DNA from 3 places in the Pseudonocardia ailaonensis genome. Region 2 is predicted to be linked to each of the others. Evidence: riboswitches for the same ligand, from Rfam matches in the RefSeq annotation. Region 2 holds a riboswitch; each other region holds the start of a gene.

The links. A riboswitch is a leader RNA that binds a small molecule or an ion and turns the genes downstream of it on or off. The one in region 2 is predicted to bind cobalamin.
Region 1: it holds a riboswitch for cobalamin, as region 2 does, so the genes downstream of both, ABD324_RS07185 (hypothetical protein) here and ABD324_RS19500 (ribonucleoside-diphosphate reductase subunit alpha) in region 2, are expected to answer to the same signal.
Region 3: it holds a riboswitch for cobalamin, as region 2 does, so the genes downstream of both, cobN (cobaltochelatase subunit CobN) here and ABD324_RS19500 (ribonucleoside-diphosphate reductase subunit alpha) in region 2, are expected to answer to the same signal.

What each region holds. Positions count from the first base shown of each region.
Region 1 covers NZ_BAAAQK010000004.1:156,348-159,612, forward strand. Annotated here, with positions in the region: gene cobA (uroporphyrinogen-III C-methyltransferase) at 1-1,091, shown strand, start outside; partial or broken gene ABD324_RS07180 (histidine phosphatase family protein) at 1,088-1,555, shown strand; cobalamin riboswitch at 1,582-1,776, shown strand; gene ABD324_RS07185 (hypothetical protein) at 1,812-2,183, shown strand; gene cobT (nicotinate-nucleotide--dimethylbenzimidazole phosphoribosyltransferase) at 2,338-3,265, shown strand, end outside.
Region 2 covers NZ_BAAAQK010000012.1:208,528-211,792, reverse strand. Annotated here, with positions in the region: gene ABD324_RS19510 (ArsR/SmtB family transcription factor) at 1-244, shown strand, start outside; gene ABD324_RS19505 (cation efflux transmembrane domain-containing protein) at 241-894, shown strand; cobalamin riboswitch at 938-1,140, shown strand; gene ABD324_RS19500 (ribonucleoside-diphosphate reductase subunit alpha) at 1,258-3,265, shown strand, end outside.
Region 3 covers NZ_BAAAQK010000012.1:403,835-407,099, forward strand. Annotated here, with positions in the region: gene ABD324_RS20405 (precorrin-8X methylmutase) at 1-236, opposite strand, end outside; gene ABD324_RS20410 (precorrin-3B synthase) at 233-1,579, opposite strand; cobalamin riboswitch at 1,750-1,871, shown strand; gene cobN (cobaltochelatase subunit CobN) at 1,931-3,265, shown strand, end outside.

The DNA of each region.
Region 1 (3,265 bases), on a different contig from region 2:
TGGTCGAGGTCGTCGCGCCCGAGGTGACGCCGGCCGTCGAGGGCATGGCCTCCGCCCGCGAGATCACCTGGACCGCCCGCCGCTACGCCGAGGGCGACCTCGACGGCGCCTGGTACGTGATCGCGTGCACGGACGATCCGCAGGTCAACGAGGCCGTCGGGGCCGAGGCCGAGCGCGCCCGGGTGTTCTGCGTGCGCGCCGACGACGGCAGCCGCGGCACCGCCGTGACCCCGGCGACCGGCGAGTACGACGGCCTGACGGTCGGGGTGCTGGCCTCCGGCGCCCACCGGCGGTCCGCCGCGGTACGGACCGCGCTCGTCGAGGCCCTGCAGACCGGGCTGGTGAGCGACTCGGCCGAGCCGGTGCAGCCGGGCGTCGCGCTGGTCGGGGGCGGGCCGGGGGATCCGGAGCTGATCACCGTCCGCGGGCGGCGGCTGCTGTCGCGGGCGGACGTCGTGGTGGCCGACCGGCTCGGCCCGCGCGACCTCATCGAGGAGCTGGGCCCGGACGTCGAGGTGATCGACGCCTCAAAGATCCCCTACGGGCGCGCGATGGCCCAGCAGCGGATCAACGAGCTGCTGGTCGCGCACGCGCGGGCCGGGAAGTTCGTCGTCCGGCTCAAGGGCGGGGACCCGTTCGTCTACGGGAGGGGGTTCGAGGAGATCCAGGCCTGCGCCGAGGCCGGGGTGCCGGTGACCGTGGTCCCGGGCATCACCAGCGCGTTCGCCGCGCCGGCCGTCGCCGGGATCCCGGTGAGCCATCGCGGGGTGGCGCACGAGATCGTCGTGGTGAGCGGGCACGTCGCGCCCGGGGACCCGCGCAGCCTCACCGACTGGGAGGCACTGGGCCGCATGAAGGGCACGATCGTGCTGATGATGGCGGTCGAGCGGATCACGCAGTTCGCCGCCGCGCTGATCGAGCACGGACGCCCCGCCGACACCCCCGCCGCCGTGATCCAGGACGGCACCACCCGCATCCAGCGCACGCTGCGCGCCACCCTCGGGACGGTCGCGTCGCAGGTCAAGGAGCAGGAGATCAGCCCGCCGGCGATCATCGTGATCGGGCCGGTCGCGGGCCTGACCGCTGGATGATCTTCCTGGTCCGGCACGGCGAGAGCACGTGGAACGCCGCGGGGTTGCTGCAGGGGCGGACCGCGCACGTGGGGCTCACGGCGCGCGGTCGCTCGCAGGCTCTCTCCGCCGCCCGCTCGCTCGAGGGCGCCGGCGGCCGGATCCTGACGAGCCCGCAGCGGCGGGCCCTCGACACGGCTCTCGTCCTGCGCTCGGCGCTGGGCTTGCCCGTTGATCAGTGCTCTGAGCTGCGGGAACAGTCGCACGGGGAGTGGGAGGGGCGGCCGCTGGCGGACTGCCCGCCCTGGCCTGACGATCCCGACTGGGCCCCGCCCGGCGGCGAGACGGCGCGGGAGCTGCACGCCCGCGCAACGGGCTTCCTCGCGGGGCTGACGGGTGCGGCCGTCGTCGTCACCCACGGGGAGACGATCCGGGCGCTGCTCGCGGCGGCCGCCGGCCTCCCCGTCGAGGCGATGTCCCGTGACGTCCCCGGCAACGGTGAGGTCGTGCCTTGCTTTCCGGGCGCACGCGTGATGTCGTCTGGGATCGACGGCAGTGCAGGAATCCGGTGCGAATCCGGAGCGGTCCCGCCACTGTGACCGGGGAGCACGTCCCCAGGCTCGGCCACCGCCCCTCGCGGGGTGGGAAGGCCGGGGACGTGCGCCGACCCGGGAGCCAGGACACTCGCGGCCGTCGCAGGTGATTCCACGATGAGGGCGCGGACCCTCGAGGAGGCCAACGATGACCGGCACGTCCGGAGCACCCCGGGTGCTCCTGCTCGGAACCGGCGGCGGTGAGGCGGACCCGGTCGGACCGGACCTGCTCGCGGGCGCCGACCACGTCTTCACCGTCGCGGCCGCGGAGTCGGTCGTCCTGTTCTACGCCGAGGCGTGGCGGGTGGAGCGGGTCGACCTCGTCGGCGCGGTGCGGGCGATCACGGACCTGGTGGCGCTGGACTCCCCGGCCACGATCGTGCTCACCGTCGACGGTGACCCGGCGGCCGATCCGGCCTGCCGCGCGGTGGTCGACGGGCTGGCGGTCGCGGGGATCTCGGCGGTCACCGTGCCCGGGGTGTCGGTGGTGCCGCCGCGGCTGAGCCCCCTGCCCTGGTGAACCGCGCTGCCCTGGTGAACCGCGCTGCCCTGGTGAACCGCGCTGCCCTGGTGAACCGCGCTGCCCTGGTGAACCGCGCTGCCCTGGTGAACCGCGCTGCCCTGGTGAACCGCGCCGTACCGGTGAGCCGTCCTGCCTCGGTGAGCCCTGCCCCGTGAACTTCTACGAGGTCCTGCACTCGCGGCGGGATGTCCGGTCCGGGTTCCGGCCGGAGGTGCCGGTCGACGACGCGGCCCTGCTCCGGGTGCTCGAGGCGGCCCACGCGGCGCCGAGCGTCGGGTTCTCGCAGCCGTGGGACTTCGTGATCGTCCGGTCGCCGCGGACGCGGCGGCAGGTCGCCGACCTGGTTGCCCGGCAGCGCGCGGCGTACGCGGCGTCGCTGCCCCGGGCGCGGGCGTCGGCGTTCGAGGCGCTGAAGGTCGAGGCGGTGCTGGACACGCCCGTCAACGTCGTCGTGACGGTCGACCCGACCCGCGGCGGCCGGCACACGCTCGGCCGCTTCGGCCGGCCCGAGATGGCCGCGCACTCCGTGGCCGGGGCCGTGCAGAACCTGTGGCTGGCGGCCCGGGCCGAGGGCCTGGGCGTCGGCTGGGTGAGTTTCTTCGACGACGACGGGCTGGCCGCGCTCGGCGCGCTGCTGGGTCTCCCGGAGCACGTCGAGGTCGTGGCCTACCTGTGCGTGGGGCATGTGCGGGAGTTCGCCGCGGAGCCCGAGCTGGCCAGCGCCGGCTGGGCGCAGCGGCGGCCGCTGGGCTGGGCGGTGCACTCCGAACGGTACGGATCGCGGGCGTTGCCCGGGGAGGTCGCGATGGATCTGATCGACGAGACGGTGGCGGCGATCCGGCCGGCCGCGGCGGAGGCCATGGCCGACGCGCGGGACCGGTTGGACCGGATGACGAAGCCGCGCGGCTCGCTCGGCCGGGTCGAGGACCTCGCGGTGCGACTGGCCGGGATCGCCGGCGAATGCCCGCCGCCGGTGCCCGAGCCCGCGGCGGTCGCCGTGTTTGCCGGGGACCACGGCGTCCACGCGCAGGGGGTGACGCCGTGGCCCCAGGAGGTCACGGCGCAGATGGTCGGGAACT
Region 2 (3,265 bases):
GGTCGTCGACCTCACGCGGCTGCTCGGCCTCGCCCAGTCCACGGTGTCCGGACACCTCTCCTGCCTTCGGGACTGCCGGCTCGTCGACTTCCGCACCGAGGGCCGGCAGTCCTACTACTCGCTCACCCGGCCCGAGCTGATCGAGCTCCTGCGCAGCGCCGAGAACCTCCTCACCCGGACCGGGAACGCCGTGGCGCTCTGCCCCGTCTACGGCGAGCCGTCGACCGCACCGGCACCGGCATGAGCACCCCCGCCGCGACGGCCGGCGCCGACCGCCGTGCCGTGCTGCGCCGGCGCGTCCGGCTCCTCGTCGCCACCACGATCACGTACAACGTCGTCGAGGCGGTCGTCGCGATCACCTCCGGCACCCTGGCCGGCTCGGTCGCCCTGATCGGCTTCGGCCTGGACTCGGTCATCGAGGTCAGCTCGGCCGCCGCCGTGGCCTGGCAGTTCGCCGGGCGGGATCCCGAACGCCGCGAACGCACCGCCCTGCGCGTGATCGCGTGGTCCTTCTTCGCCCTCGCCGCCTACGTCACCGTCGAGTCGCTCCGCGCGCTGTTCGGCGCCGCCGAGGCCGGGCACTCCAGGGTCGGGATCGTGCTCGTCGCGCTGTCGGTGCTGGTCATGCCGTTCCTGTCCTGGGCCCAGCGCCGCGCCGGGCGCGAGCTCGGCTCGGCCAGTGCGGTCGCCGACTCGAAACAGACCCTGCTGTGCACCTACCTCTCCGTCGCGGTCCTCGCGGGCCTGCTGCTGAACGCGACGCTGGGCTGGTGGTGGGCCGATCCCGCCGCGGGCCTGGTCCTGGCCGCGCTCGCCGTGCGCGAGGGCCGCACCGCCCTGCGCGGACAGACCTGCTGCGCCCCACGGGTGGCCGACGACTGCTGCGAGCACTGACCACGAAACCTGGGGTACCCGATCGTGATCGCCCCCTACATGTAGTGTCTGACGCGCTGGTGGTTCACCCCGTACCCAACGGGGTGAGGCAAGAGGGAACCCGGTGCGAATCCGGGACTGCCCCGCAGCGGTGAGCGGGAACGACCGCCGTCACGAAGCACTGGGTGCGAGCCCGGGAAGCGACGGCCAGTAGGAACGAGCACGACGCCCGCGAGTCCGAAGACCTGCCACCCGTGCGCGCGCCGACCGGCGCGCGCGTGCTCGGGGCCTCGAGGGAAGGCGCCACGGGCGGGCGCTCCCCCAGGTCCCTCCGTCCTCCCCCGCGTGGTCCCGGCACTCGCCGAGCTCGCGAGGAGAGAGCCCATGGCAGCACCCACCCTGGCCCCCGCACCAGCCCGCTCGGACGGCCTGCGGGTCGTCCGCCGCGACGACCAGACCTCCGGGTTCGACGCCACCAAGATCTCGGTGGCGATGACGAAGGCCTTCCTGGCGGTGGAGGGTGGCGAGGCCGGTTCGTCCTCGCGCATCCACCATCTCGTCGAGGACCTCACCGACCAGGTGATCACCGCGCTGACCCGGTTCCCGGCAGCCGCGGTGCACGTCGAGCAGATCCAGGACCAGGTCGAGCTGGTCCTCATGCGCGGTGGGCACCACAAGATCGCCCGCTCGTACGTGCTCTACCGCGAGGAGCGCGCGAAGGCCCGCGAGTCGAGCGCGCCCGCCCCGAGGTCCCCCGAACTGCAGGTCACGGGACCCGACGACCTCCGCGTCCCCCTCGACTGGGCCCGCGTGGAGACGGTCGTCGGCGAGGCCGTGGCCGGTGTCGAGGACGTGTCCGCCGCACCAGTCCTCGCCGAGATCCGCCGGACCCTCTACGACGGCATCTCCACCACCGAGCTCGCGCAGGCGCTGGAGATGGCGGCCCGCACGCTGGTGGAGCGGGAGCCGAACTACTCGACGGTGGCCGCCCGCCTGCTGCTGGACCGGTTGCGCGGGGAAGCGCTGACCTTCCTGGGCGGCGAGACCCCCGACCACTCCGCGATGACCGCCGGGTACCCCGCGTACTTCCGCACGTACCTGGGCCGGGCCGTGGAGCTGGGTCTCGTGGATCCCGAGCTGGAGCTCTTCGACCTCGACCGGCTGACGGCGGCGATCCGACCCGAGCGCGACCTGGACTTCGGCTTCCTCGGCCTGCAGACCCTCTACGACCGCTACTTCCTGCACTCGGGCGGCACCCGCTTCGAGCTCCCCCAGGCCTTCTTCCTGCGGGTCGCGATGGGGCTGGCGCTGCGCGAGATCGACCGCGAGGCCCGCGCGATCGAGTTCTACGAGCTCCTGTCCTCGTTCGACTTCATGGCCTCGACGCCCACGCTGTTCAACTCGGGCACCACCCGCGCCCAGCTGTCGTCCTGCTTCCTGACCACCGTGGACGACGACCTGGACTCGATCTTCCGGGCCTACCGGAACAACGCGTTGCTCGCCAAGTACTCCGGCGGTCTCGGCAACGACTGGACGCCGGTGCGCGGGCTCGGCGCCCACATCAAGGGCACCAACGGCGAGTCCCAGGGCGTCGTGCCGTTCCTCAAGATCGCGAGCGACACGGCGGTCGCGGTCAACCAGGGCGGCAAGCGCAAGGGCGCGGCGTGCGCCTACCTCGAGACGTGGCACGTCGACGTCGAGGAGTTCCTCGACCTGCGCAAGAACACCGGCGACGACCGGCGCCGCACCCATGACATGAACACCGCGAACTGGGTGCCGGACGAGTTCCTCCGCCGTGTCGAGGCGGACGCCGAGTGGACGCTGTTCTCCCCCGACGAGGTCCCGGACCTGCACGATCTCTACGGCGCGGAGTTCGCGCAGGCCTACCGGGCGTACGAGGCGAAGGCCGACCGCGGCGAGATCCGGGTCTTCACGCGGGTCCGCGCGGTCGAGCTGTGGCGGCGGATGCTGACCATGCTCTTCGAGACCGGCCACCCGTGGATCACGTTCAAGGACCCGTGCAACCTGCGCTCGCCGCAGCAGCACGCCGGCGTGGTGCACTCCTCCAACCTCTGCACGGAGATCACGCTCAACACCTCCGCCGGGGACGAGGTGGCCGTGTGCAACCTGGGCTCGGTCAACCTGCTCGCCCACGTCACGGCCGACGGCCTCGATGTCGAGAAGCTGCGCCGCACCGTGACCACGGCCGTGCGGATGCTCGACAACGTCATCGACATCAACTTCTACACGATCCCCGAGGCCCGCCGGTCCAACCTGCGGCACCGCCCGATCGGCCTGGGGCTCATGGGCTTCCAGGACGCGCTGTTCGCGCAGGGCATCCCGCTCGCATCCGAGGCCGCCGTCGAGTTCGCGGACCGCAGCACGGAGCACC
Region 3 (3,265 bases), 200 kb from region 2:
ATGGTCGCGTCGCACAGGATCGGGGCGCCGTCGCGCAGCGCCTTCCGCGCGGCGGTGACGACCCCGGGGGAGTACGCGATGTCGCCGGTGAGATCGACCTGGCCGCAGGCGTGGATCATGCGCACCGCCACGTACGCGACGTCCGGCGGGAAGCCGGACAGGTCCGCCTCCGCGCGGATCGTGGCGAAGCTGCGCCGGTAGATCTCCGCGCCGTCGCGGATGTAGTCGCTGGTCATGGTGCTCCGGTCGGGCTGGGGCGGGTGTCGTCGAACAGGCTGGGGCCGGACGGGCCGGGGTCGGCGGATCCGGACGGGTCGGGGCCGGCCGGGCCGGCGGCGGTGGCGGTGGTGCCGACGGCGGAGGGGCGGGAGTCCCTGCCGCGCAACGCGGACGCCAGGTCGGGCACGACCACGTCGGTGAGCTCGTCGCGGTAGCGGTAGGTCCCGTCGGGCAGGGCGATCAGGTCGAGGTGCTCCTCGTGCGGCGCCCCGCAGCGCCGCTCGCAACCGACGACGTGGGCCCGGCGGGCCGCGGTGAGCAGCGGCAGGACCGCGCGGACGTCGGCGCGGACGTCGGCGTGGGACTTCGCGCAGCCCGGCCGGCCCGCGCAGGCGGAGACCGCGAGCGCGGGATCGTCGGCGGTGAGGACGAACCCGTTGGCGCGCAGGCGCTCCCACGCGTCGTCCGCGGGATCGGGGAGGACCAGGGTGCGCCAGGGCGTGACGATCACCTCCGGCGCCGCGGTCGCGAGGGCCCGGAGCTGGGCGGCCGACAGCTCGCCCAGGACGGGGGCGACGCCGAGCGCCGTGCCGCCGTCCGTCCGGTGGATCGGCCCGACCGGGGCGTGGTCGTCGTCCGGGAAGGGGAGCGGCCGGTCGCTGCCGGAGGCGGGGGCACCGGGCGGCAGGGCCGCCTCGATCCGGGCCGCCGCGCCGGGCACCTCCGCGGCGCGCCACGCGCCCCGGCCGCCTTCACCGCCCTCGCCGTCCCCGCGAATCGTGAGAAACACCTCAGCGGCGGACACCAGCAGGGCCGGGGCGTCCGCCGGGGCGCACCCGATCGCCGTCGCCACCCCTGCGACCTGCAGGAACCCGTGGTCCGGGGTGTCGGCGAGCCAGCAGAGGTCGGGGCGCTCGGCGGCGACGTCCCCGCGCCCGTCGTCCAGGGCGAACAGGAACCGGCCGGGGAGCGCGGCGAGGCCGGGGACCGCGCAGAGCGCCTCGTCGAGTGCCCGGGCGAGCCCCCGGACGTCCGCCAGCCCACCGGTCAGGCCCGACAACGGCGACGCCAGGATGTTGCGCACCCGCTCGTGCTCCGCAGCGGGGATCAGCCCGGCCGCCGCGAGCCGCGACACGAGCCGCGGGTCCTCCCGGTCCAGCCCCCTGAGCTGCAGGTTCCCCCGCGACGTGAGGTGCGCCGCACCGTCTCCCAGCTCCTGCGCGCAGCCCGCCAGCGCCCGCAGCTGTGCCGCGCTCACCACTCCGCCCGGCAGCCGGACGCGGGCCAGCGCGCCGTCCGCGGCGTCGTGCGTCGCGAGGACGCCGGGGCAGGCGTCGGCTCGGGTGCGGGGGGTGGACACGGCGACACTGTAGGCATGCGCCACCACGGCCCGTCGAGATGAACCCACCCACGCCGGCGCCGTGGTCGACCGGGGGTGAGGTTCATCTCGGCCGGGGCGGGAGGGCTGCTTGACGCGGGGACGGGCGGGTGCGGAGAGTGGTCCCCACAACTGCAGAGGCGTGCGGGAACCAGGAAGCCGGTGCGAGTCCGGCGCGGTCCCGCCACTGTCACCGGGGAGCGGACCCCGCATCAGGCCACGGGCGCGAGCCCGGAAGGCCGGGGCGAGCGCCGATCCGGGAGCCAGGACACTGCCCCGCGCGCCGACCCACTCACTGACCCGGGACGAGGATCCCGAGGAAGGGACCCCGTGATGAGTCCTGCCCCGCCCGCGCCGCAGGGCTCGAGCCGCATCCTGCTGCTCTCGACCTCCGACACGGACCTGCTCTCCGCACGGGCCTCGGGGGCGGACTTCCGGCCGGCGAACCCCAACCGCGTGCTGCTCGACGAGCTGCCCGGCATGGTCGCCGAGGCCGACGTCGTGGTGGTCCGGGTCCTCGGCGGCTACCGGTACTGGGAGGAGGGCCTCGATCTCCTGCGTGCCGCCGGCACCCCGCTCGTCGCCCTCGGCGGCGAGATGGCGCCGGACGCCGAGATGATGGAGCTCTCCACGGTCCCCGCGGGCGTCGCGGCCGAGGCCCACACGTACCTGGCGCAAGGCGGGGCCGACAATCTCGCGCAGCTGCACGCCTTCCTCTCCGACACGGTCCTGCTGACCGGGGAGGGCTTCGCGCCCCCGACCGCGCTGCCCGAGTGGGGAGTCCTGGAGCGCGCGGCGACCCCGCAGCAGGGGCCGACCGTCGCCGTCCTCTACTACCGGGCCCAGCAGATCGCCGGGAACACCGCGTACGTCGAGGCGCTCTGCCGGGCCGTCGAGGCCCGCGGCGCCACCGCGCTGCCGATCTTCTGCGCCTCCCTGCGCCAGGCGCCCGCCGCGCTGCTCGAGACCCTGAAGCAGGCGGACGCCCTGGTCGTCACCGTGCTCGCGGCCGGCGGCACCAAGCCCGCCCAGGCCCAGGCCGGCGGCGAGGACGAGGAATGGGACGTCACGGAGCTCGCCGCGCTCGACGTCCCGATCCTGCAGGGCCTCTGCCTCACCTCCAGCCGCGCCACCTGGGACTCCAACGACGACGGGCTCACCCCGCTCGACGTCGCCACGCAGGTCGCCGTGCCCGAGTTCGACGGCCGGCTGATCACGGTTCCCTTCTCCTTCAAGGAGATCGACGCCGACGGCCTGTCGGTCTACGTCCCGGACCACGAGCGCGCGGCCCGGGTGGCCGGGATCGCCGTGCGGCACGCCGAGCTGCGGCGGATCCCGGACGCGGACAAGAGGATCGTGCTCATGCTGAGCGCGTACCCGACCAAGCACGCGCGGATCGGCAACGCGGTCGGCCTGGACACGCCGGCGTCCACGGTGGCGCTGCTGCGGGCCATGCGGGACAAGGGATACGACATCGGGGCCTTCCCGGGTGTCGATGCCGAGGACGGCGACGCGCTGATCCACGCGCTCATCGAGGCCGGCGGGCAGGACCCGGACTGGCTCACCGAGGAGAAGCTGGCGGGCAACCCGATCCGCATCTCCGCCGAGACCTACCGACGCTGGTTCGACACGCTGCCGGCGGACTTCCGGGAGGGCGTCGAGGAGCAC